DNA from 2 places in the Variovorax sp. FG153 genome. Region 1 is predicted to be linked to the other one. Evidence: riboswitches for the same ligand, from Rfam matches in the RefSeq annotation. Region 1 holds a riboswitch; the other holds the start of a gene.
The links. A riboswitch is a leader RNA that binds a small molecule or an ion and turns the genes downstream of it on or off. The one in region 1 is predicted to bind thiamine pyrophosphate.

Region 1 (11,482 bases):
CGCAGATCAGCAGGTAGGGCGTGTCGTAGTGCAGGTAGCCCGGGATGTGGCGCCACTCGGGGTGGTCGCACGAGAAGTTGTCGGGCAGCAGTGCCGTGTCGGCGCGCTCGGCCTCGCCCATCCACACGAACACCCAGCGGTTGCGCACCGCCACCGGGTAGCTGCGCACCCGTGCGCGCGGCGGCACCGTCGCCATGCCCGGCACCTCGACGCAGAGGCCGCGCGCATCGAACTTGAGCCCGTGGTAGCCGCAGCGCACGCAGTCGCCCTCGCGCCGGCCCTTGGACAGCGGCGCATGGCGATGGCAGCAGCGGTCCTCGAGCGCCACCACCTCGCCCTGCGCGGTGCGGTACAGCAGCAGCGGCTCGCCGATGACGGTGCGGTTGAACAGGCCCTCGGCGGGAATCTCGTGGTCCCAGGCGACCACGTACCAGCAGTTGCGGATGAACATGCGCTTCTCGTCTCCATCGAATGATCTGTCTTCGATGGTGGTCGCATGCGCCGCGGCGCGCGTCCCCCGCGCAGGGGACGTTGGTGGGTATGCGGCCTCAGCCGGCCAGCCGCACCAGCGCCGCGCGGTCGTGGATGCCGAGCTTGCCGTAGGCGCGCTTGCGCAGCGTGTGCACGCTCGACAGCGCGATGTCGAGGTCGGCCGCGATGCCGTCGGCCGTGAGCCCGCAGGCGATGCGCGCGCAGACCTCGCGCTCGCGGCGGCTCAGCGGCGTGTCGGCGAGCCGGGCCTGCGCGAGCGCGATGCGGCTGTCCATGTCGAGCGCGCCCGCGCCGGTGCCCAGCGCATGCCGGTGCACCTGCCGCAGCAGCGGCGCGACCGCGAGCACGCGCTCGATCTCGCCGGGCGCGAAGCGGCCCATCGAGTCGCGCCGGTAGAGGTTGACCGAAAAGGCGCGGCCGCGGGCCACCGGCAGGTAGAGCAGCGCGAGCCGGTCGCTCAGGTGCTCGCGCTCGTAGATCTGGCGCCGCCAGCCGGGGTCGGGGATCTGCTCGGCATGCATGTGCAGCGCCGTCACCTCGTCGACCTCGCCGCCCGTGCCCGCCATGCGCTGCGCGATGCCCGTCGCATCGTCGAAACCGTAGAAGTGGCGCCGGTACTGCGCGAAGCAGTCGCGCGTGACGTTGCGCACCCCCGCGCCATGGGAGTGGCCCTCGATCTGCACCGGTGCATCGGGCGCATGCTGCACCAGCGAGATGTACTCCACCGGCAGCAGCGCATTGAGGAAGTGCAGCATCGCGCGCGCGGGCGCCAGGTCGCGCGGCACGTCGAGCAGCAGCGACACGGCCCGCAGGTCGAGCGACTGCTGGCTGGCGAGGGCCGGAACGCGCCACATGGCTTGCATGCGGAAATTGTCCCCCCGCGGGCGCGCCGCACGAAGCGGCGGCGGATCGGGATTAACCCGCGCCGGCCTTCAGGCGGCCGCCGCGTGGCCGCGGCTCAACGCGGCGAAGGTCCGGGCCTGCCACGCGAACTCCTCGGCGAAGGCCTCGGGGTCCGCGATCGCGTAGGCGCCATAGGCATAGACGGTGGCGTAGGCCGCGTACTCCGCGGCCTGCAGCGCGCGCCCGGCCACGGCCTGGAACACCGCGTAGGTCGCGGACACCGCCGCATGGGCCGACGCATCGATCGAGCCGGAGCCCGGATGGCTGGCGGCGATGCGCGCCATGCGCTGCGCCGCCTGCGCGAGTTCGACGCGGCTGCCGCGGCCTTCGAGGTACGCGCCGAGCACGTCGAGGCCCTGCAGCGCCTCGGGCGCCTCGAGCAGATGCCGCACGCGCTGCACGCAGGCGAAGCCGAAGCGCAGCCGCAGCGGCTCCTGCGCCGCATCCTCCAGCCGGGCCGCGGCGGCGAGCCGCTGCAGCGCCTCGTTCATGCCGGGGTGGACGCGGCGCGCAGGCGGCCGAGCACCTCGGGATTGACGACGTTGCTCGGCTGCCCGCCGGCAAAGGCCACGATCTGGTCGAACACGTCGGAGAACTGCAGCTCGTACTCCTCGCGCGTCACGTAGCCGATGTGCGGCGTGCAGACCAGGTTCGGCAACCGCAGCAGCGGATCGGCGGGATCGAGCAGCGGCTCGGTCTCGTAGACGTCGACCGCGCCCATGCCGGGCCGGCCGGCCCGCAGCGCCGCCACCAGCGCACCGGGCTCGATCAGGCCGGCGCGGCTGGTGTTCACGAGGATCGCATCGGGCTTCATGCGCGCGAGGTCCTCGCGCCGCACGATGCCGCGCGTGGCCGGCACCAGCCGCATGTGGAGCGAGACCGCGTCGCAGTCGCCGAAGAAGCTCTCGCGGTCGGGCGCGCATTCGCGGCCGTCCGCGCGCGCCAGGGCCATCGATTCGGGCCGCGCCCACACGCGCACCTTCATGCCGAAGGCCTCGGCGTAGCCCGCCACCGCCTGCCCGATGCGGCCGTAGCCGTAGATCCCGAGCGTCCTGCCGCGCAGCGTGCCGCCCACGCCGGTCTGCCAGCCGCCGCGCTGCAGCGACGCCATCTGCTGCGGAATCCGCCGTGCCGCGCACAGCAGCAGCGCCCATGTGAGTTCGGCCGCCGCGTACGAAGGCGTGCCCGCGTGCTGGTCCGACGACAGCACGATGCCCAGCCGCGTGCAGGCCTCGACGTCGATGTGCGGATAGACGCTGCGCTGGCTGATCAGCCGCAGCCGCGGCAGCCGCTCGAGCACCGGCGCGCGCAGCGCGGTGCGTTCGCGGATCAGCACCACCGCGTCGGCCTGCGACAGCCGGCGCACCAGTTCGTCGGGCTCGTCCACGTGGTCGTTCCACACCGTCACCTCGTGCCCCTTGAGCTTGGCGAAGCAGGGCAGCGTGCGCAGCGTGTCGAAGTAGTCGTCCAGCACCGTGATGTTCATGCGGCGGATTCTGTGCCCGCAACCCGGCTGCGTAAAATGAATTTATCTGGACCATTGCTGCAATCGCCTCATGAAAGTGGACATGCTCGGCCTGCAGGCATTCCTCGCCGTGGCGGAGCACGGCAGCTTCCATGCCGGTGCCGATTCGCTGCACATCAGCTCCACGGCGCTGACGCGCCGGCTGCAGAACCTCGAGGCGGTGCTCGGCGTACGGCTGGTGGAGCGCACCACGCGCTCGCTGGCACTCACCGCGATCGGCCAGAGCTTCCTGCCGCAGGCGCGGCGGCTGCTCGCCGACATCTCCTCGGCCATGCTCGGCATCCGCGAGGCCGGCCAGGCCTCGCGCGGCAACGTGACGCTGGCCTGCGTGCCGACGGTGGGCGTGCAGTTCCTGCCCGCGGTGATCCAGGCCTACAGCGCGCTGCACCCGGGCAACCACATCCGCATCCTCGACCACGCCTCGGCCGGCGTGGCGGGCGCGATCCTGCAGCGCGAGGCCGAGTTCGGCATCAGCATCGCCGAGTCCTACGACCCCGCTCTGGAGCGCGTGCCGCTGCTGGACGACCGCTTCGTGCTGGCCTGCCGCGACGACCATCCGCTGGCGCGCCGCCGCAGCATCGCCTGGTCGCAGCTCGAGGGCCACGCGCTGATCGTGCCCGGGCCGGGCAGCAGCAATCGCCCGCTGCTCGATGCAGCGCTGGCACCGAGCGGGCTCGACCTGCCCTTCGTCTACGAGGTGCAGCGCAGCTCGACGGCCGTCGGGCTGGTGGCGCAGGGCGTGGGCGCCGCCGTGGTACCCCGGCTGGCCGTGCAGGACGGCACCTATCCGCGCATCGTGCTGATCGCGCTCGCGCGGCCCACGGTGCGGCGCAGCTTCGCGCTGCTGTCGCGCAAGGGCGCGGTGCTGTCGCCCGCCGCGCAGGCGCTCTACCGCCTGATCCTGTCGATGGCCAGGCCGGCGCGCGGCCGGCGCGCTCAGGCCGGCTGAGCGATCTTCGCGAGCGCCTCGGCGATCGAGGCGCTGTCGGTGGGCCGCACCAGCTTGGCCACTTCGCGGCCGTCGCGCATGAACACCAGCGTGGGCCACAGCTTCACGCCGAACGAGCGGCCCAGCGGACGCCCGCTGCCGTCCTCGACCTTGATGTGGCGCAGGCCCGGATGCTGCGCGAAGGCGGCGGCGATGTCCGGCTGCGCGGCCTTGCAGACGCCGCACCAGTTGGTGCCGAACTCGACCACCGCGGGGCCTTGCAGGGCGTCGATCTCGCTGCGGTCGGGCTGTTCGGTCTTGTACTCGGAGGTCATGCGCGGGGGCTCCTGGTGGGCGTTGCGTGGTGAGCGGTGGCGGTCGTCCATTCGACCAGAAAGCCGGCAGCCCTGCCGCCGGTGGGTGTTCGCTTCAGCCGATGGGCCGGTGCGCCGCGAGCAGTGCCGGCAGTTCGGCCATGTCGCCGAACACCTGCACCGCGCCGACGCTGCGCAGCGCCTCGGGCCCGCTGTGGCCCGACTCGCCCGTGCTGTAGCCGAACACCGTCGCGCCCGCCGCCACGCCCGCCATCGCGCCCGTGACCGTGTCCTCGACCACCGCGCAGCGCTTCGGGTCCACGCCCAGCGCCGCCGCCGCCGCGAGGTACACGTCGGGCGCCGGCTTCGAGCGCGGCATCTCGTGCCCGCTGAAGATCCGCCCCGCGAAGCATTCGAGGATGCCGACCTTCTCGAGCTGCAACTCGACCTTGAAGCGATCCGCGCCCGAGGCGCAGGCGATGCGCCCGTCGAGCTGCTCGAACAGCGCGCGCACCGCGGCGGGCGCATTCGGAATCGCCGTCAGGTCCCGCTCGAGCGCCTCGTTGCGGCGCTCGCGAAAGCCATGCAGCCATTCGGGCGTGATGCGAAAGCCGGTCTTCGACTCGATCAGGTCGGCTTCGTCCTTCACCGCCTTGCCGGTGAAGATGCGCATCGATTCGTCGGTGGTGAGAGGCCAGCCCAGTTCGCCGAGCATCTCGGCAAGCACGCGGTTGGTGATGGGTTCGGAGTCGACGAGGACACCGTCGCAGTCGAAGAGAACCGCGGCGAAGGGAAAAGAAGACATGGGGAGATGGTACCGGCCGAGCAAAGCGAAGGCCCGGCCAGTCCCCAAGGGCCGAGCGAAGCAAAGGCCCGAGTCACTCCCCTCTGGCTGTGCCGAGGAGCGCAGGAGAAAGCGGGATCAGGGCCGCAGCTGTCTGAGCGGAACGAAGTGCAGCGAGTTCTGCGGACCCCCGCTTTCTCCGAGCACCGCAGGTTGCCCGCAGCGAAGCGGAGGGACACAGACAGCGGGGTCGCCTTTTCTTTGGTTACTTTCTTTTGGCGAAGCAAAAGAAAGTGACTCGCCCGCCGGGGCGAGACCCGGCCGACAACCTCAAAAAAGTCAAACAGCCCGAATAGGGATGTACATCTCCCCCCCACCCGCCACGAACTCCTTCGACTTCTCCTCCATCCCCTTCTCCACAGCCAGTGCCTCCGCCACCCCCTTGGCCGCGGCGTACTCACGCACCTCCTGCGTGATCTTCATCGAGCAGAACTTCGGCCCGCACATCGAACAGAAGTGCGCCACCTTGCTCGAATCCTTCGGCAGCGTCTCGTCGTGGAATTCGCGCGCCGTATCCGGATCGAGCCCCAGGTTGAACTGGTCCTGCCAGCGGAACTCGAAGCGCGCCTTGCTCAGCGCATCGTCGCGCGAGCGCGCTCCCGGGTGTCCCTTCGCCACGTCCGCCGCATGCGCCGCGATCTTGTAGGCAATGATCCCCTGCTTCACGTCGTCGCGGTCGGGCAGCCCCAGGTGCTCCTTCGGCGTCACGTAGCACAGCATCGCCGTGCCGGCCCAGCCGATCATCGCCGCGCCGATCGCGCTCGCGATGTGGTCGTAGCCCGGCGCGATGTCGATCGTCAGCGGGCCCAGCGTGTAGAACGGCGCCTCGTGGCAGTGCTTGAGCTGCTCGTCCATGTTCGACTGGATCATGTGCATCGGCACATGGCCCGGGCCTTCGATCATGGTCTGCACGTCGTGCTTCCAGGCGATCTGCGTGAGCTCGCCGAGGGTGCGCAGCTCGGCGAACTGCGCCTCGTCGTTGGCATCGGCGCCGCTGCCGGGGCGCAGGCCGTCGCCGAGCGAGAAGCTCACGTCGTAGGCCTTCATGATGTCGCAGATGTCCTCGAAGTGCGTGTAGAGGAAGCTCTCCTTGTGGTGCGCGATGCACCACTTCGCCATGATCGAGCCGCCGCGCGAGACGATGCCGGTCATGCGGTCGGCCGTCAGGTGGATGAACGGCAGCCGCAGCCCGGCGTGGATGGTGAAGTAGTCGACGCCCTGCTCGGCCTGCTCGATCAGCGTGTCGCGGTAGATCTCCCAGGTCAGGTCCTCGGCCACGCCGCCCACCTTCTCGAGCGCCTGGTAGATCGGCACGGTGCCGATGGGCACCGGGCTGTTGCGCACGATCCAGTCGCGCGTGGTGTGGATGTTCTTGCCGGTCGACAGGTCCATCACGTTGTCGGCGCCCCAGCGGATCGCCCACACCAGCTTCTCCACTTCCTCCTCGATGCTCGAGGTGACGGCCGAGTTGCCGATGTTGGCGTTGATCTTCACCTTGAAGTTGCGCCCGATCGCCATCGGCTCCACCTCGGGGTGGTTGATGTTGGCGGGAATGATCGCGCGGCCGCGCGCCACCTCGTCGCGCACGAACTCGGGCGTGATGATGCGCGGGATGCTCGCGCCCATCGGGTTGCCGGCCACGCGCCTGGCGCGCTCCTCGTTGGCGAGGTACTCGGCCATCCACTCGCGCTTGCCGTTCTCGCGCAGCGCCACGTACTCCATCTCGGGCGTGACGATGCCGCGGCGCGCGTAGTGCATCTGCGTGACGTTGGCGCCCGACTTCGCGCGGCGCGGCGTGCGCTGCAGCGCCGAGGCGCCGGCGCGCAGCTCGGCCAGGCGCTGCGCGTCGCGGTCCTCGTTCTTGGCGCCGTCGTCGAGCGCATGGTGCACGCGCCCCTCGTAGCTCTCGGTGTCGCCGCGCTCGGCGATCCAGGCACCGCGCACGTCGGGCAGGCCGCGGCGCACGTCGATCTCGACCTTCGGGTCGGTGTAGGGACCCGAGGTGTCGTAGAGCGACACGGTCTCGCCGTTGGTGAGCTTCACGTCGCGCACCGGCACGAACAGGTCGGGCCGGCTGCCGGGGATGACGCACTTGTGCGACGCGGGGAAGGGCTCGCGCGTGAGCGAGAGCAGGGAGGTGAACTTGTCGGGGGCATTCATGCGGGGCACTCCTTGTGGATGGAAAGGGTGCTCCGCAATCGCTCGGTGGGCTGTGGGCGCCATCCCGGGTGGGGAAGGACGACGGACCGAAGCCAGGGAGTGCAGCTCTTCTTACGCCGGTATGACCCGGATCAAGTTCGCGGGTCGGCAGCTTTGCCATCTCAGCACGCCACATGCGTGCACCCCGGAGCGGGGCCGATTGTGCGAGCGCCGGCGTTCGCCGTCAACCGCCCGCGTCAATGCGGGGTATCAGGCCCGGGCTTGCAGGTCGCCGTCGACGTAGTACCAGCGCGGCAGGCCCGCGGCGTCGGACTCGCGCACGAAGCGGCTGCGCTCGTGCAGCCGCGAGGCCGTGCCCGAAGCGCCGCGCTGGCGCGCGACGAACTCGACCTCGGCATGGTCGGCATCGCTCATCGAGCGGCCGCGCACGTCGAGCCCGAGCCAGCGCACGCCGGGCTCGAAGTCGAGCGAGGCCGGCCGCGTGCTCGCGTGCCAGGTGCCGAGCAGGTACTCGGCACGCTCGCGCACGAAGGCCGTATAGCGCGAACGCATCAGCGATTCGGCATCGGGGGCGGGGGTGTGCTCGAAGTCGTCGAGGTAGCGGCCGCAGCACATCGCGTAGGCGATGGGCTTGTCGCGGCGGTCGGTGCGGCCGTGGAGGGATCGGGAACGCTGGGCATGGAGGCCCCTATTGGAACACCGCGCGGGCCGGGCCCTCCAGAGGGCAAGCCCTGGGGCCGCGGGCATCCACCCTTGGCGTGCCGCTTGCTACCCGCTAACGTGGCGCCCCGGAGACCGGGGTTGACCACGGGAAGACAACGCACACCATCGAGGAACAACGGCCATGTACCTGAGCGCTTCCGAACAGCAGGCCCTGCGCGGCGTGTTCACGCTGCTCGCGCGCGACGAATGCGGCGAGCGCGAGATCCGCGAGCGCCTCGGCCATGCGCTGCTCGGCCTGCTGCGGGCCGACCAGTTCGCGTCCTTCGTCTGGGACGCCGAGCGCGGCGGCTTCGGCTCGCGCGTGGCGATCAACATGGCGCCGGCCAACCTCGACACCTATGCGCAGTGGCACCAGCACCACGACCCGATCACCTTCGTGCTGCAGTCGCGCCGCCGCGCCACGCGCGTGACCGAGGTGATGCCGCAGCGCGAACTGATGCGCACGCCCTTCTTCAACGACTTCCTCGCGCGCGACGGCCTGCACTGGGGCCTGAACCTTCACACCTTCGACGGCGAGCGCGCGCTCGGCGACCTGCGCATCTGGCGCCGCAAGGAGCGCGGCGATTTCGGCGCGCGCGAGACGCTGATGCTCGACCTGATCGAGCCCGCCTTCGCGGGCGCGCTGCTGCGGGCCCGGCAGCGCGCGCAGGCACCCCGCGCCGCGGCGCAGGACATCGCCGCCTCGCCCTGGGCCAGCCTCAGCGCGCGCGAGCAGCAGGTGGCGCGCGCGGTGCGCGAAGGGCTCACCGACAAGGACATCGCGCGCCGCATGGCGGTGGGCGTGCCCACGGTGCGCACCTACCTGCGGCGCATCTTCGACAAGCTCGGCATCGAGCGCCGTTCGGCGCTCGCGGGCGTGTTGCCGCGCGATTGAACTACTTCGCCGCCGGCAGCCGTCCGAGCAGCGGCTCGATCGCCAGGCCCAGCGCCAGCAGGCGGCGGTCGCTGCCCGCGGGGCCGTCGAGCTCGAGCCCGATCGGCAGGCCGCTGGTCGCGCCCAGCGCCGAGGGCAGTTGCAGCCCCGGGATGCCGGCGTTGCTGCCGGGGTCGGTGTTCTGGATCAGCGCGCCGAAGTTCTCGGGGCTGCTGGCCTCGGGCGCGGCCAGCAGCGCCACCTGCGGCACGGTCGGGAACACCAGCGCGTCGAGCCGGTGCTTCGTGAAGGTGTCGCGGTAGAGCTTCTGCAGCGCCGGGCGCGCCACGCGCATCGCGTTGTCGTAGGCCGGCCTGGCGTCGACCGTGCCGTTCGCGGCCGGCAGCTTGCGCGGCAGCACCAGGCCGTCGAAGGTGCCCTTGACGTCGGGGCTGGCGATGCCCGCGGCGAGCTGCTTGAGGTCGATGCCCGTGTCGTACTTCGCGAGGTAGGCCGCCATGTCGTCGTTCGCCTCGTAGAGCGCGACCGGGAAGCCCACCGCGCCGTTGAGTTCGGCGAGCTTCGGCATCTCGAGCTCGACCAGCGTGACGCCGGCCGCGCGCAGCTTGGCCAGCGCGGCATCGGTGGCGGCACGGGTGTCGGCATCGAGGTTGGCGAAGAAGGCCGGCACCACGCCGAGCCGCACGCGCTTCAGGTCGGCGGGACGCACCGCCGCGCCGCCCGCGATCGCGCGGTCGAGCAGCACCAGGTCGGCCACCGACAGCGCCATCGGGCCGGCGGTGTCGCGCGTGTGCGAGATCGGCGCGATGCCCTGCTGCGGATAGCGCCCCATCGAGGGCCGAAGCGACGCGCAGCCGTTGAAGGCACAGGGAATGCGCACCGAGCCGCCGGTGTCGGTGCCCAGCGCGGCCGACACCATGCGCGCGCCCAGCGCCGCGCCATTGCCCGAGGAGGAGCCGCCCGCGATGCGGCGCGGGTCGTAGGCATTGCGCACGCCGACCTCGGGGCCCGAGGGGAAGGCCGGGTTGTAGCCGGTGACGCCGAAGGCCAGCTCGTGCATGTGGGTCTTGCCCAGCACGATGGCACCGGCCGCGCGCAGCTTCGCGACCACCGGCGCGTCGGCCGCCGGCACGAAACCCTTGAGCGCGGGCGTGCCGGCGCTGGCGGGCAGGCCGCGCACCTGGATGTTGTCCTTGATCGCCACCGGCAGGCCATCGAGCGGCTTGCAGGCCGCGCCCGGCTTGCGCGCGGCATCGGCGGCGCGCGCAGCCGCGAGCGCGCCCTGTTCGTCGAGCGTGATGAAGGCGTTGAGATTGGCCTTCGCCCTGGCCTGCGCGACGTAGGCCGTGACCAGCTGCTCGCTGGTCAGCCGGCCGGCGCAGAGCTCGCGCACCGCGTCGCTGGCGGTCAGGGTGGCGATGTCGGGCGCGGCCGGTTGCTGGGCGTGGGCGCCGATGGCGCTCATTGCGAGCACGGCCAGCGCGGACGCGGCGAGACGCGCCGGGCGGCGCAAGGGAACGAAGGAAGAACGGGTCATGGAGACGGCCTCGATGAACGAACGGAAGGCCGCCATCGTGCGCCGCCGCGCGGCGGCTGTCTGTCGTCGAAACCGATGACAAGGCGCGGATGCGCGATGAGGGAGCCCTACTCGAACATCACCCACTCGGGCCGCATGTTGAAGCGCACCGGCAGGATGCTCACGCCCAGGCCACTGGTCACGTACATGCGCCGACCGCGGTTCTCGATCCAGCCATAGGCCCAGGTGCGCGGCGCCGCGCCGGGCACGATCGGCGCGCCGTAGCCCGGCACCCAGACCTGGCCGCCATGGGTGTGGCCGGCGACGGTGAGCACCGGCGCGGGCGCGGCGAGGCGCGGCATCCGGGCCAGGCTCGCCGGGTCGTGCATCAACACCAGCGTGGGAGCGCCGGCCGGCACGCGCGACAGGGCGCGATCGGGCTGCGAATGATCGGTGGAGTGGTCGCCGATGCCCACCACCCAGAGCTCGCGCCCGGGCAGCGGCACGGCGTCGTTCTCGAGCACCACGATGCCCTGCGCCGACAGCGCGTGCGCGATGCGCGCGCCGTCGTGCCACCAGTCGTGATTGCCGAGCACGGCGTACACGCCCAGCGGCGCCTTCAGCCGCCCGAGCACGCCGGCCATGGTCTCGATCGGCAGCGGCTCGTCGCCGCCGTGGCCGGCCAGGAAGTCGCCGGGCAGCAGCACCACGTCGGGCTGCGCGGCATTGATGTCGTCGACGATGCGGCGCGCGCGCTCCACGTCGGTCACGCGCCAGAGGCTGCGTTCGGTCAGGTGCCAGTCGCTCGCGACCGCGATGCGCAGCCGCGGCTGCGCGCCCCAGGCGGCGCTGTCCAGCGTCTCGGTGCGTGCCGCGACCCAGCGCGGCTCGATCGCGACGCTCCAGAGGCCGAGCGCGGCCAGCGCGAGCGCCGCGAAGGCGCGCCATCCGGGGCGGCGCATCAGCGCGGCCGGCTCACAGCGCCCGCTGGATCAGCAGCTTCTGGATGTCCGAGGTGCCTTCGTAGATCTGGCACACGCGCACGTCGCGGTAGATGCGCTCGAGCGGGAAGTCGTTCACGTAGCCGTAGCCGCCCAGGGTCTGGATCGCGGCGCTGCACACGCGCTCGGCCATCTCGCTCGCGAACAGCTTGGCCATCGCGGCCTCTTTGAGGCAGGGGCGGCCGGCATCGCGCAGGCTCGC
Region 2 (11,482 bases), on a different contig from region 1:
GGCGCGCAGCTGGTGTCCAACGGCAGCCTGCCGACCGCGCTGGTCGAGGGCGTGCTCACGGCACTGACCGAGGCCGGCTTCGAGGGCGAGCCGCTGCGCGAGGCCTACAACTGCACGATCGCGGCAATGCTGGGCTTCCTCACGATGGAGTTCTCGCCGCTGCCCTCGGACAACACGCAGACCTGGGCCGAGGAGCTGCGCGAGCGCGTCCACACCATCCGCCCGCTCGACCACCCGGTGCTCTCGCGCAACCTGCCGCTCCTGGCCAACCGCGCCTTCATCGTGCGCTGGGACAACGGCAGCACGGTGCCGCTGGACAGCAGCTTCGAGCGCCACGTCCAGATGACCATCGACGGCCTCGAGGCCTTCGCGCGGCGCGTCAGGCCGACGTAGGCACGGGCATCGGCACCGCATCGGCCTCGCGCCCGATGCGCAGCAGCGCGTCCTTGAGCCACAGCACGCCGGCGTCGGAATTCGAGCGCCGGTTCCAGCACACGACCGAGCGGTAGCCCTGCAGCTCGAAGGGCAGCGGATGCACCGCGAGCAGCGCGTCGAAGCGCGCGGCCACGCGCAGCGGCATCACCGCCACGTGGTCGGTCTGCGCCAGCAGGTCGACGATCTGGCCGAAGCTGGTCATGGCCACGCTCATGCTGCGCTGGCGGCCCTGGCGCGCGAGCACCTGGTCGATCAGGTCGTCGAGCGCCGAGCTGCCATAGCCCAGGAACACGTGCGGCGCGGCGCAGAAGTCGTCGAGCGAGGCGGCCTCGCCCATCGTCGGATGGCCGCGGCGCACCGCGACCACGTAGCGGTCCTCGTAGAGCAGCGCCGATTCGCAGTCGCTCGGCGGCTGCAGCCGCGGCAGCACGGCGACATCGAAATCGCCCTTGCGCAGCCGCTCGGTCAGCGTGAGGAAGGAGCTGGTCTCCCAGTACAGCCGCACGCGCGAACCGCAGGCCACGAGCTCGTTGGCCAGCCGCGGCAGCAGCAGGTGGCTCGCGTAGTCGCCGCCCGAGATGCGGAAGATGCGCTGCGAATGCTCGGGCTGGAAGCGGTCGTCGGGCTCGAGCATGGCCGACAGGTCGGCCAGCACACGCTCGACCTGGCCCGCGAGCGCCGTGGCGCGCGCGGTGGGCTGCACGCCGTGCGCGGTGCGCGTGAACAGCGGGTCGTCGAAGGTCTCGCGCAGCCGGTTGAGCGAAGCGCTCACCGCGGGCTGGCTCAGGAACAGGCGCGTCGCCGCGCGCGACACGCTGCGCTCGCGCATCAGCGCATCGAAGGTCCGCAGCATGCCGACGTCCAGGCTGCGGATATCACGTCGGGCCATATCTCATATCCAAAGCTTCGAATTGCCCGGGGCACGGGCGGTACTTATCGTCGGGTCCACAAGTACAGCACGACCTGGAGACACGATGAATCCGTTGCGACCCCAGCCGACGCGCCGACGCGCGCTCGGCCTTCTCGGCGCCGTCATGGCCGGCGCCGCCGGCCCGGCCTTCGCGCAGGCGAGTCCGCCCAACTTCCCGACCCGCGTGGTGCGCATCATCCCCTTCGGCTCGGGCGGCGGGCCGATGGACTCGATCGCGCGCATCTACGCCGAGAAGCTCAAGGCGCGCTGGAACCAGCCGGTGATCGTCGAGCCCCGGCCCGGCGCCAGTGGCACCATCGCCGCCGACGCGGTCGCCAAGGCGGCGCCCGACGGCTACACGGTGCTGCTGACGCTGCCGCTCACGCACATCAACAACGTGGTGCTGCAGCCGCGCCTGCCCTACGACCCGGTGAAGGACTTCGAGCCGCTGTCGCAGCTCGCGACCGGCGGGCCGATGCTGATCGCGCGCGCCTCGGCGCCGTTCTCGAACGTGCGCGAGTTCGTCGCCTACGCCAAGGCGCACCGCGGCATCAGCTACGGCACCTGGGGCAACGGCTCGAACGCCCACCTGTTCGGCGAGCTGCTCGCGCGCCAGGCCGGCATCGACCTGATCCACGTGCCCTACAAGGCCGAGGCGGCCGCGCACAACGACCTGTTCGGCGAGGCGCTGGGCGTGGCCTGGGCCAACCCGGCCACCGCGCGCGGGCTGGCCCAGGCCGGCCGCATCAAGGTGCTGGGCATCACCGGAAGGCGCCGCGTGCGCTCGATGCCCGAGGTGCCGACCTTCGCCGAGCAAGGCTTCGCGGGCTTCGACCTCGACAGCTGGATCGGCGTCTACGCGCCCGCGAAGACGCCGCAGCCGGTGCTCGACGAATGGGTCGCCGCGCTGCAGGCGGTCACGCGCCAGCCCGACGTGCAGGAGCGGCTGGCCGGCTACGGCTTCGAGCCGCTGGGCAGCACGCCGGCCGAGTTCCGCGCCGGCCAGAAAGCCGATTTCCCCCGTGTCGCGGACCTGATCAAGGCCGCAGGAGTCACCCCCGAATGAGCACCGTCCTTCCCTCCTCCTCTTCCACGGCCGAATGGCAGCCGGTCGCCTTCGACACCGGCACCGCCTACGGCCGCAAGCCGCCGAGCCACAAGGCCGAGCTGACCGAGGTCGGCGCCGGCACGCCGATGGGCGAGCTGCTGCGGCGCTACTGGCATCCGATCGGGCTGGCCGCCGATGCCAGCGACACGCCGCGCCAGGTGCGCGTGCTCGGCGAGGACCTGATCCTGTTCCGCGACAAGACCGGCCGGCCCGGCCTGGTGCACTGGCGCTGCGCCCACCGCGGCGCCTCGCTCTACTACGGCCGCGTGGAGGAAGGCGGCATCCGCTGCTGCTACCACGGCTGGATGTTCGACGTGCAGGGCCACTGCGTCGACCAGCCCTGCGAGCCCGAGAACGGCGCGCGCACGCGCGGACGCGTGCGCCAGCCCTGGTACCCGGTCGAGGAGCGCTACGGCCTGGTCTGGGCCTACCTCGGCCCGGCCGAGAAGAAGCCGGTGCTGCCGCGCTACGACTGCCTGGAGGTGCTCGACGAGGGCGAGACGCTCGAGGCCGACGACAACAGCATCGGCGGCGGCGGGCCGCGGATCATTCCCTGCAACTGGCTGCAGCACTACGAGAACGTGGCCGACCCCTTCCACGTGCCGGTGCTGCACGGCAGCTTCAGCGGCACCCAGTTCGTGGCGCTGATGGGCCAGATGCCCGAGGTGAACTTCGAGAGCACCGAGACCGGCGTGATGATCACCTCGATCCGCCGGCTCGAGGACGGCCGCGTGTTCCGCCGCGTGGCCGGACCGGTGCTCCCGACCCTGCGCGTGGTGCCGAACCCGCGCGTGGCGGCCTATGGCCGGGTCGAGTCGATCGGCTGGGTGCTGCCGATCGACGACCACAGCTTCCGCATCTACACCGTGGGCCGGGTGAAGCAGCCCGGCGATCTCGCGCGGGTGCGCTCGCGCCTCAACGGCAAGCTGTGGGAGGAGCTCAGCGAGGAGGAGCACCGCCGCTTTCCCGGCGACTACGAAGCACAGGTGAGCCAGGGCGCGATCACCGCGCATTCGGAGGAGCACCTGGCGAGTTCCGACCGCGGCATCGTGATGCTGCGCCGGCTGCTGCAGCGCCAGCTCGACGCGCTGCGCGAGGGCCGCGACCCGGCCGGCGTGAGCTTCGACGCCGACGCGCCGCCGGTGCGCTTCGAGGCCGGCAACTTCCTGCAGGGCGAATGACCGCGGCCGTCGAACGCATCGCGGTGCGCGTCGCGCGCAAGACGATCGAGGCCGAGGGCATCGCGGGCTTCCGGCTCGAGGCGGCCGACGGTGGCGCGCTGCCGCCCTTCGAGGCCGGCGCGCACATCGAGCTGCTGCTGCCCGGCGGCCTGGTGCGGCCCTACTCGCTGTGCAACCCGCCCGCGCGGGCGCCCGGCCACTACGAGATCGGCGTGCTGCGCGAGGAAGCTTCGCGCGGCGGCTCGCGCGCGCTGCACGAGGCGGTGGCCGAGGGCACGCTGCTGCAGGTCGGTACGCCGCGCAATCTGTTCGCGCTCGATGAAGGGGCCGATCACAGCCTGCTGCTGGCCGGCGGCATCGGCATCACGCCGCTGCTCGCGATGGCGCACCGGCTCGCGGCGCTCGGCCGTGACTTCGCGCTGCACTGCTGCAACCGCAGCGCGGCACGCGCGGCCTACCGCGAGCGGCTGCGGGCGGCGGCCTTCGCCGACCGGGTGTTCTTCCACGACGACGACGGCCCGCCCGCGCAGCGCATCGACCTGGCCGCCACCATCGGCGAACCGGCGCCTGGGCGCCAGCTCTACGTCTGCGGGCCGAACGGATTCATCGAAGCGGTGCGCGCCACGGCCCGCGCGCGCGGCTGGCCCGAGGCGCGCGTGCATTTCGAATGCTTCGCGGGCACGCTGCCGCCCGTCGAAGAGGCCAGCAGCTTCGAGGTGCAGCTGCGCAGCAGCGGCCGCGTGGTGCGCGTGCCGGCCACGCTCAGCGTGGTGGATGCGCTCGCGGCCGAGGGCATCGAGATCCCGGTGTCCTGCGCCCAGGGCGTCTGCGGCACCTGCCTCACGCGCGTGCTCGAGGGCGAGGTCGCGCACCACGACCTGTTTCTCACGCCCGCCGAGCAGGCGGCCAACGACCAGTTCCTGCCCTGCTGCTCGCGCGCGCGCTCGCCGCGGCTGGTGCTCGATCTCTAGGGTGCCTCTTTCTCCTCGAGCAGTTCGTGGAGCACCATGCGCGTCTGCCGGCCGCGCAGCGCCACCTGCTCCTCGATGCGGCGCGTGGGCAGCCGCCCCGCGAGCCCCGCATGGGTGGTGTCGGACATCAGCGTGCGCGTGCCCAGTTCCTTGTTGCTGCCCTCGATGCGGCTTGCGGCGTTGATCACATCGCCGAGCGCGGTGTAGGAGAGCCGGTCGCTGGACCCGAGCACGCCGGCGATCACCACGCCGGTGTGCATGCCGATGCGCGTGTGGAAGGGCTGCAGCCCCTCGGCCTGCCAGCGGCGATTGAGCTCGGCCATCTCGGCATGCAGCTCGAGCGCCGCGAGGCAGGCGCGGTACTCCGCATCGGGGAGTTCGAGCGGCGCGCCCCACAGCACCATGATGCCGTCGCCCATGTACTTGTCGACCACGCCGCCATGGCGCGCGAACACGCGCTGCGCGAGGTTGAAGTACTCGGTGAGCTGGCGCACCAGCAGGTCGGCCGGCATCGACTCGGCGATGCTCGTGAAGCCCTCGACGTCGGTGAACATCGCCGTGATGCGGCGCGGCGAGCCGCCGGGCGCCAGCGCATGGCCCTCGGCCACGAGCTGGCGGATCAGGTGCACCGGCACGAACTTGCTGAAGGCCCGCAGGCTGCGCGCGGAATCGTCGAGCGCCTGGTTCAGGTGCTGGATCTCGAGCACGCGGCTTGGCTGCTGCGGCAGGTCGTCGAGCTCGAGCCGGCCGATGCGGCGCGCGGTCTGCGACAGGTTCTCGATCGGCGCGGTCACCAGCTTCGACAGCCGCAGCGAGATGAAGAGCGCGAAGGCCAGGAAGGCCAGGGTCAGCAGCAGGCCCCAGCGCACCAGGCGCTCGAGGCCGGCGAGCAGCTCGGACTCGGGCTCCCAGCTGATCAGTTCCCAGCCCGTGGGGCCGATGCGCGAGGACTCGACCCGGTAGCGCTCGCCCGCGTGGGTGACCACGAAGCTCTCGTCCTCGACGTTCTCCGAGATGCCGTGCGTCAGCATGTACGCATGCACCGCGCCGAGCACGCCGCCCTCGGGCAGGCGCAGTTCGCGCACCGGATCGGGATGGTCGCTGCGCGCCAGCACATGGTGGTCGTCGCTCAGCAGCACGCTCTGGCCCGGGCCGCGGCTGCCGAACTGGCGCACCAGCGTCGACAGGTGGCCCAGCGACAGGTGGCCGACCACCACCAGCGACTGCAGGTGCCGCCCTTCCCCGTCGAGCCGCTCGGCCGGCTGGGCGTAGCTCACGCCGAGCTCCTCGCCGTCGTCGAAACGGAACGGCGGCGTCCACACCGGCGCCTTCCGTGCCAGCGCCTCGCGGTACCAGGCGCGCTCGGTGGCGTCGTGGTCGCTGCGGAAGGATTCGATGCGCGTGGTCGCGAAGCGCTGGCGCGGATCGCCGCCCTCGATGTCGACCGAGCGCTTGTATGCCCAGGTCTCGGTGCTGAAGGCCGGATCGCGCACCACCTGGCGGATCGCCGACACCGGGTAGCGCTCGGCCATCAGCAGATGACCGTCGTCGCTGGCCACGCCGAGGCTGTCGAGCTCGGTCGCTTCCTCGAGCAGGGTCCACAGCATCTCGGCACTGCGCTCGCCGTCCTCGCCCAGCGGATGCAGGCTCGGCGAATCGCCGACGGCATGCACCACCGCCTGGGTCTTGGCGAGGAAGGCCAGCACGTTGTCCTCGACGCGGTCATGGCTCACCTTGTGTGCCGACTCGCCGACGCGCGACACCAGCCGCTGCGCGCCCCAGTAGCCGAGCGCCACCAGCAGCAGCGACTGGACCAGCGCGACGGCGCAGACGATGGTGCCGACGTCGACCCGGAAGCGCCTCATGCGCGTGGCGGCCGAGGCTTTGGCGGCGGGATCCGTGGAGCCCGGGGGCGGCGTTGCTTCTGTCATGCATTCCCTTTCGGCGCGTTCGGATGCGCCTGCATTTGTTGTGGCGCGGATTGTCTTCGGCCGCGCGCATAGCCCCCACGGCCCGGCAGGACTAAAATGGCGCTTCGCTAGGGGTGTTGGGTCGGCTTGCCGACCCGGCTGAGAAAGTCCCTTTGAACCTGATTGAGGTAATCCTCGCGCAGGGAAGCTGGTCCGGCGGCCTGTCACGTTCTCTCGCGTGCCAGCCGCGCCGCTGGAGCCTCGCCCACCTGCCAAACCTTTTGCCCGGAGCAAAACGGATGGCACACGACGACACATCGAATCCTCTCGCCAACGAGGCGCTGACGCCGCTGCCGGCGTCGCAGCGCGTCTTCGACTGGCACGACCATGCCTCGCTCTGGTTCAGCCTGGGCGTGGGCCTGCTGGTGATGCAGATCGGCGCCTACCTGGTGCCGGCGGTGGGAACGCGCGACGCGGCGATCGCGATCGCGCTGGGTTCCTGCCTCGGCGCCGCGCTGCTGGCCTGGACCGCGCGCCTGGGCTGCGAGAGCGGCCTGGCCAGCGCGGGCCTGATGCATGCCACCTACGGCAGCGCCTTCGCGCGGCTGCCGGTGCTGCTCAACATCGTGCAGCTGGTGGGCTGGACCACCTTCGAGCTGGTGATCATGCGCGAGGGCACGCAGGCCATCGGCCAGTCGGTGGCCGGGCCGTGGCTGGGCAGCGCCTGGGGCGGCGTGGCGGCCACCCTGCTGTGGGGCGCGGTGCTGCTGGCGCTGCTCGCGGGCTCGATGGTGAAACTGGTTCGGCGCTTCGTGAGCCGCTTCGGGCTGCCGCTGGTGGTGCTGTCGCTGCTGTGGCTCAGCTGGCAGTTCGCAACCCAGTTGCATGCCAAGGGCTTCGATGCCTTCTGGTCGCGCCCGGGCGACGGCAGCATGGGCATGTTCGGCGCCCTCGACCTCGTGATCGCGATGCCGGTGTCGTGGCTGCCGCTGGTGGCCGACTATGCGCGACACGGCAAGCGCAGCGCCGGAGGGCTGGGCAGCGCCTTCAGCGGTACCTGGATCGGCTATGCGCTGGCCAACATCTGGTGCTATGCGCTGGGCGTGATGGTGGTGAGCGTGGCCGAGCCCGGCACCAGCCTGGTCACGGCACTGCTGCTGGCACAGGGCGGGCTGGTGGCGCTGGGGCTGATCCTGATCGACGAGCTCGACAACGCCTATGGCGACGTCTATTCGGGCTCGGTCTCCACCCACAGCCTGCTGCCGCGCTGGAGCGTGAAGCGCTGGGGCCTGCTGCTGGCCGCGCTGTGCATCGCGCTCGCGCTGGTGCTGCCGATGCACACGCTCGAGCCCTTCCTGTTGCTGCTGAGCTCGGTGTTCGTGCCGCTCTACGGCGTGATCCTCGGGCGGCTGGGCGGCGGCCGCGCGGTGGCGCCGGCCGGCGCGCGCCCCAAGGTCGACCTGGCGGCGGCGCTGATCTGGATCGCGGGCATCGCGGCCTACCACGCGCTCGCGAAATGGGCGCCGCAGTTCGGCTCGGCGCTGCCGACGCTGGCGCTGACCTTCGTGCTGGCCTGGCTCAGCCGGCCGAAGCCTGCAGCGGCAGGCGCTGCGTCGGCACTGGCGCAAAGCCGTGGTTGAGCGGGCCATGACCGGCGCCGACCTGCACGTCGACAGCGGCCGCCATCGCGCCGAGGATGTAGGCGCGCGCGCGCTCGACCGCCTCGGGCAGCGCCGCGCCCAGTGCCAGGTGCGCGGCGATGGCCGACGACAGCGTGCAGCCGGTGCCGTGCAGGTTGCGGCTCTCGATGCGGCGCGAGGCCAGGCGCGTGCGCTCGCCACTGGATTGCAACAACACGTCGACCACCTCGCTGCCCGGCAGGTGGCCGCCCTTGAGCAGCACGGCGCGCGCGCCGAGCGCCAGCAGCTCGTCGGCCGCGCCGTCGAGCGCGCCGATGCCGTCGATCGCATGGCCGATCAGCAGGGCCGCCTCGTCGAGGTTGGGCGTGATCACCGCGGCGCGCGGGAACAGTTCGCGCACCAGCACCTGCACCGTCTCGGCCGCGATCAGGCGGTCGCCGCTGGTGGCGACCATCACGGGGTCGAGCACCACGTTCGACAGGCGGTAGTGGTCGATGGCCCATGCCACGACCTCGACCACCTCGGGCGCATGCAGCATGCCGAGCTTGACCGCGTCGACGCCGATGTCCTCGACCACGGCCTGGATCTGCGCCTTGAGGAAGGCCGGCGGCACGCCGTGGATGCCCGTGACGCCGAGCGTGTTCTGCGCGGTGAGCGCCGTGATGGCCGTCATGCCGTAGCAGCCGAGGGCCGCGAAGGTCTTGAGATCGGCCTGGATGCCGGCACCGCCGCCGCTGTCGGAGCCGGCGATCGAGAGCACGCGCGCATAGCGCTGGGTGGGTCCTTGGGTCATGCCGAAAATTATCGACGCGATTCGAAGGTGCAAGGAGCATGGCGATGAAGCTGCCCTTCCGATCGGTGGCGATCCTCGGCGCGGGCCTCATGGGCCGGCTGATGGCCGTGACGCTCGCGCGGGCCGGCTGCCGCGTCGACCTTCACGAGGCCGGCAGTGCCGAGGCCGAAGGCGCGGCGGCGCGCGTGGCCGCGGCCATGCTCGCGCCGCTGGCCGAGTCGGCGGTGGCGCCGGTGCCGCTGGTGCGCATGGGCCACCATGCGCTGTCGCGCTGGCCCGAGCTGCTCGCGCCGCTGGCGCGGCCGGTGTTCTTCCAGCGCGAAGGCACGCTGGTGCTGTGGCACCGGCAGGATGCGAACGAGGCCGCGCGGCTCGCGCGCGTGCTGGCCCACACCGGCACGCAGGTGCCCGAGTTGGCGCCGATGCGCACGCTCGATGGCGCGGGCATCGAGGCGCTCGAGCCCTCGCTGGGCCGGCGCTTCGCCAGCGGCCTGTTCCTGCCCGGCGAAGGCCAGCTCGACAACCGCGCGCTGCTGGCCGCGCTGCTCGTGACGCTGCAGGCCGACGACAAGGTCACGCTGCACTGGCAATCGCCGCGCGCGCCCGAGGACTTCGCGCCCGGTTCGCCGGGCCAGCCCGACTGGCTGATCGACTGCCGCGGCCTCGGCGCCCGGCCGCAATGGAACGCGCTGCGCGGCGTGCGCGGCGAGGTGATCCGCGTGCATGCGCCCGACGTGACGCTGGCGCGGCCCACGCGGCTCGTGCATCCGCGCTATCCGCTCTACATCGCGCCCAAGCCCGAAGGCCTGTTCGTGATCGGCGCGACCGAAATCGAATCGGACGACATGTCGCCCGCGAGCGTGCGCTCCACGCTCGAGCTGCTCAGTGCCGCCTACGCAGTGCACAGCGGCTTCGCCGAGGCGCGCATCGTCGAGATCGCGACGCAGTGCCGCCCCACCCTGCCCGACAACCTGCCCGCGCTGCGCCAGCCGCGGCCGCGCGTGCTGCAGATCAACGGCCTGTACCGCCACGGTTTCATGATCGCGCCCGCGCTGCTCGATGCCGCGATGGAGTGGCTCGCGCAGGGCCGCTCGCCGCTGGCGCAAGGCTTCGGCCTGGAGACCCCATGACGACGATGAACATCCTGATCAACGACAAGCCCTTCGCGCTGCCCGAGCACGCCACGCTGACCGACGCGCTCGCCGCGCTGAATGCCACGCCGCCCTTCGCGGTGGCCGTGAACCGCGAGTTCGTGCCGCGCTCGGCCTATGCCGCGCGCGCGCTGCGGCCCGACGACCGCGTCGAAGTGATCCGCCCCGTGACGGGCGGCTGAACGCATTGATGGAGACAAGACCGATGACCACGACCCCGAACGACCCGCTGGTGCTCTACGGCGAGACCTTCCACAGCCGCCTGCTGCTGGGCACCGCGCGCTACCCCTCGCCCGACCTGCTCGAGGCCGCCGTGAAGCGCGCGAAGCCCGCGATGCTCACGGCCTCGCTGCGGCGCCAGACCGCCAACCAGGGCTCGGGCAACAGCGAGCTCGGCAACGGCTTCTGGGAACTGCTGCGCCGGCTCGAGGTGCCGGTGCTGCCCAACACCGCGGGCTGCCACAGCGTGCAGGAGGTGGTCGCCACCGCGCAGATGGCGCGCGAGCTGTTCGACACGCCGTGGATCAAGCTCGAGCTGATCGGCGACGACTACACGCTGCAGCCCGACACGCTGAACCTGGTCGATGCCGCCTCGCAGCTGATCCGCGACGGCTTCAAGGTATTGCCCTACTGCACCGAGGACCTGGTGCTGTGCCAGCGGCTGGTCGACGTCGGCTGCCAGGCCGTGATGCCGTGGGCCGCGCCGATCGGCACCGGCCGCGGGCCGGTCAATCCCTATGCGCTGCAGGTTCTGCGCGACCGGCTCGAGGTGCCGATGCTGGTCGACGCCGGACTGGGCCTGCCCTCGCATGCCTGCCAGGTGATGGAGTGGGGCTTCGATGGCGTGCTGCTGAACACCGCCGTCGCGCTCGCGCAGGACCCGGTCGCGATGGCCGGCGCCTTCGCCGATGCGGTGCAAGCGGGCCGGGCCGCGCGCCGCGCCGGCGCCATGGCCGCGCAGGATGCGGCGCAGGCGAGCACGCCGGTGCTGGGCACGCCGTTCTGGCATCACGCGGGATGAGCGGCGCCATGAACGACAGCCTTCACCTGGACCGCGCGCGCGTCGCGCAAGAGATCGTCGCGGCGCATGGCCTGCGCTTCGGTGCCGCGACCTCGGCCCCCGCGGCCGCGATCGCCTACAGCGCCGACGACGCCATCTACCGCGGCGCGCGGCAGGCCTGCGGCGCGCTCGGCTTCATCGACATCGACGCCGAATGCATCGCACGCGCGTGGCGCGCGCAGAGCGAGCGCCTCGGCGGCTTCGATGCGCAGCGCTGGCCCGACGCGCCCGCCGATTTCGGCCTGCGCGAATTTCCGCCGGCGGCGCGCGACAACGCCTTCGCGCCCTGCCCCGAGCAGCTCGGCCTCTATGCCGTGCTGCCC

Region 2: it holds a riboswitch for thiamine pyrophosphate, as region 1 does, so the genes downstream of both, ACODT0_RS22490 (purine-cytosine permease family protein) here and thiC (phosphomethylpyrimidine synthase ThiC) in region 1, are expected to answer to the same signal.

The regions. Positions count from the first base shown of each region.
Region 1 covers NZ_JBMDKG010000004.1:223,272-234,753, forward strand. Annotated here, with positions in the region: gene ACODT0_RS07670 (aromatic ring-hydroxylating dioxygenase subunit alpha) at 1-451, opposite strand, end outside; gene ACODT0_RS07675 (helix-turn-helix transcriptional regulator) at 549-1,355, opposite strand; gene ACODT0_RS07680 (hypothetical protein) at 1,425-1,886, opposite strand; gene ACODT0_RS07685 (D-2-hydroxyacid dehydrogenase family protein) at 1,883-2,881, opposite strand; gene ACODT0_RS07690 (LysR family transcriptional regulator) at 2,952-3,869, shown strand; gene ACODT0_RS07695 (thioredoxin family protein) at 3,857-4,183, opposite strand; gene ACODT0_RS07700 (HAD family hydrolase) at 4,278-4,967, opposite strand; gene thiC (phosphomethylpyrimidine synthase ThiC) at 5,286-7,166, opposite strand; TPP riboswitch at 7,258-7,363, opposite strand; gene ACODT0_RS07710 (YchJ family protein) at 7,416-7,781, opposite strand; gene ACODT0_RS07715 (helix-turn-helix transcriptional regulator) at 8,011-8,763, shown strand; gene iaaH (indoleacetamide hydrolase) at 8,765-10,228, opposite strand; gene ACODT0_RS07725 (metallophosphoesterase) at 10,408-11,241, opposite strand; gene ACODT0_RS07730 (acyl-CoA dehydrogenase family protein) at 11,255-11,482, opposite strand, start outside.
Region 2 covers NZ_JBMDKG010000021.1:114,122-125,603, reverse strand. Annotated here, with positions in the region: gene ACODT0_RS22520 (TetR/AcrR family transcriptional regulator) at 1-393, shown strand, start outside; gene ACODT0_RS22515 (LysR family transcriptional regulator) at 380-1,324, opposite strand; gene ACODT0_RS22510 (Bug family tripartite tricarboxylate transporter substrate binding protein) at 1,410-2,411, shown strand; gene ACODT0_RS22505 (aromatic ring-hydroxylating dioxygenase subunit alpha) at 2,408-3,634, shown strand; gene ACODT0_RS22500 (PDR/VanB family oxidoreductase) at 3,631-4,605, shown strand; gene ACODT0_RS22495 (adenylate/guanylate cyclase domain-containing protein) at 4,602-6,470, opposite strand; TPP riboswitch at 6,636-6,738, shown strand; gene ACODT0_RS22490 (purine-cytosine permease family protein) at 6,815-8,155, shown strand; gene thiD (bifunctional hydroxymethylpyrimidine kinase/phosphomethylpyrimidine kinase) at 8,094-8,948, opposite strand; gene ACODT0_RS22480 (FAD-dependent oxidoreductase) at 8,993-10,078, shown strand; gene thiS (sulfur carrier protein ThiS) at 10,084-10,281, shown strand; gene ACODT0_RS22470 (thiazole synthase) at 10,305-11,120, shown strand; gene ACODT0_RS22465 (thiamine phosphate synthase) at 11,129-11,482, shown strand, end outside.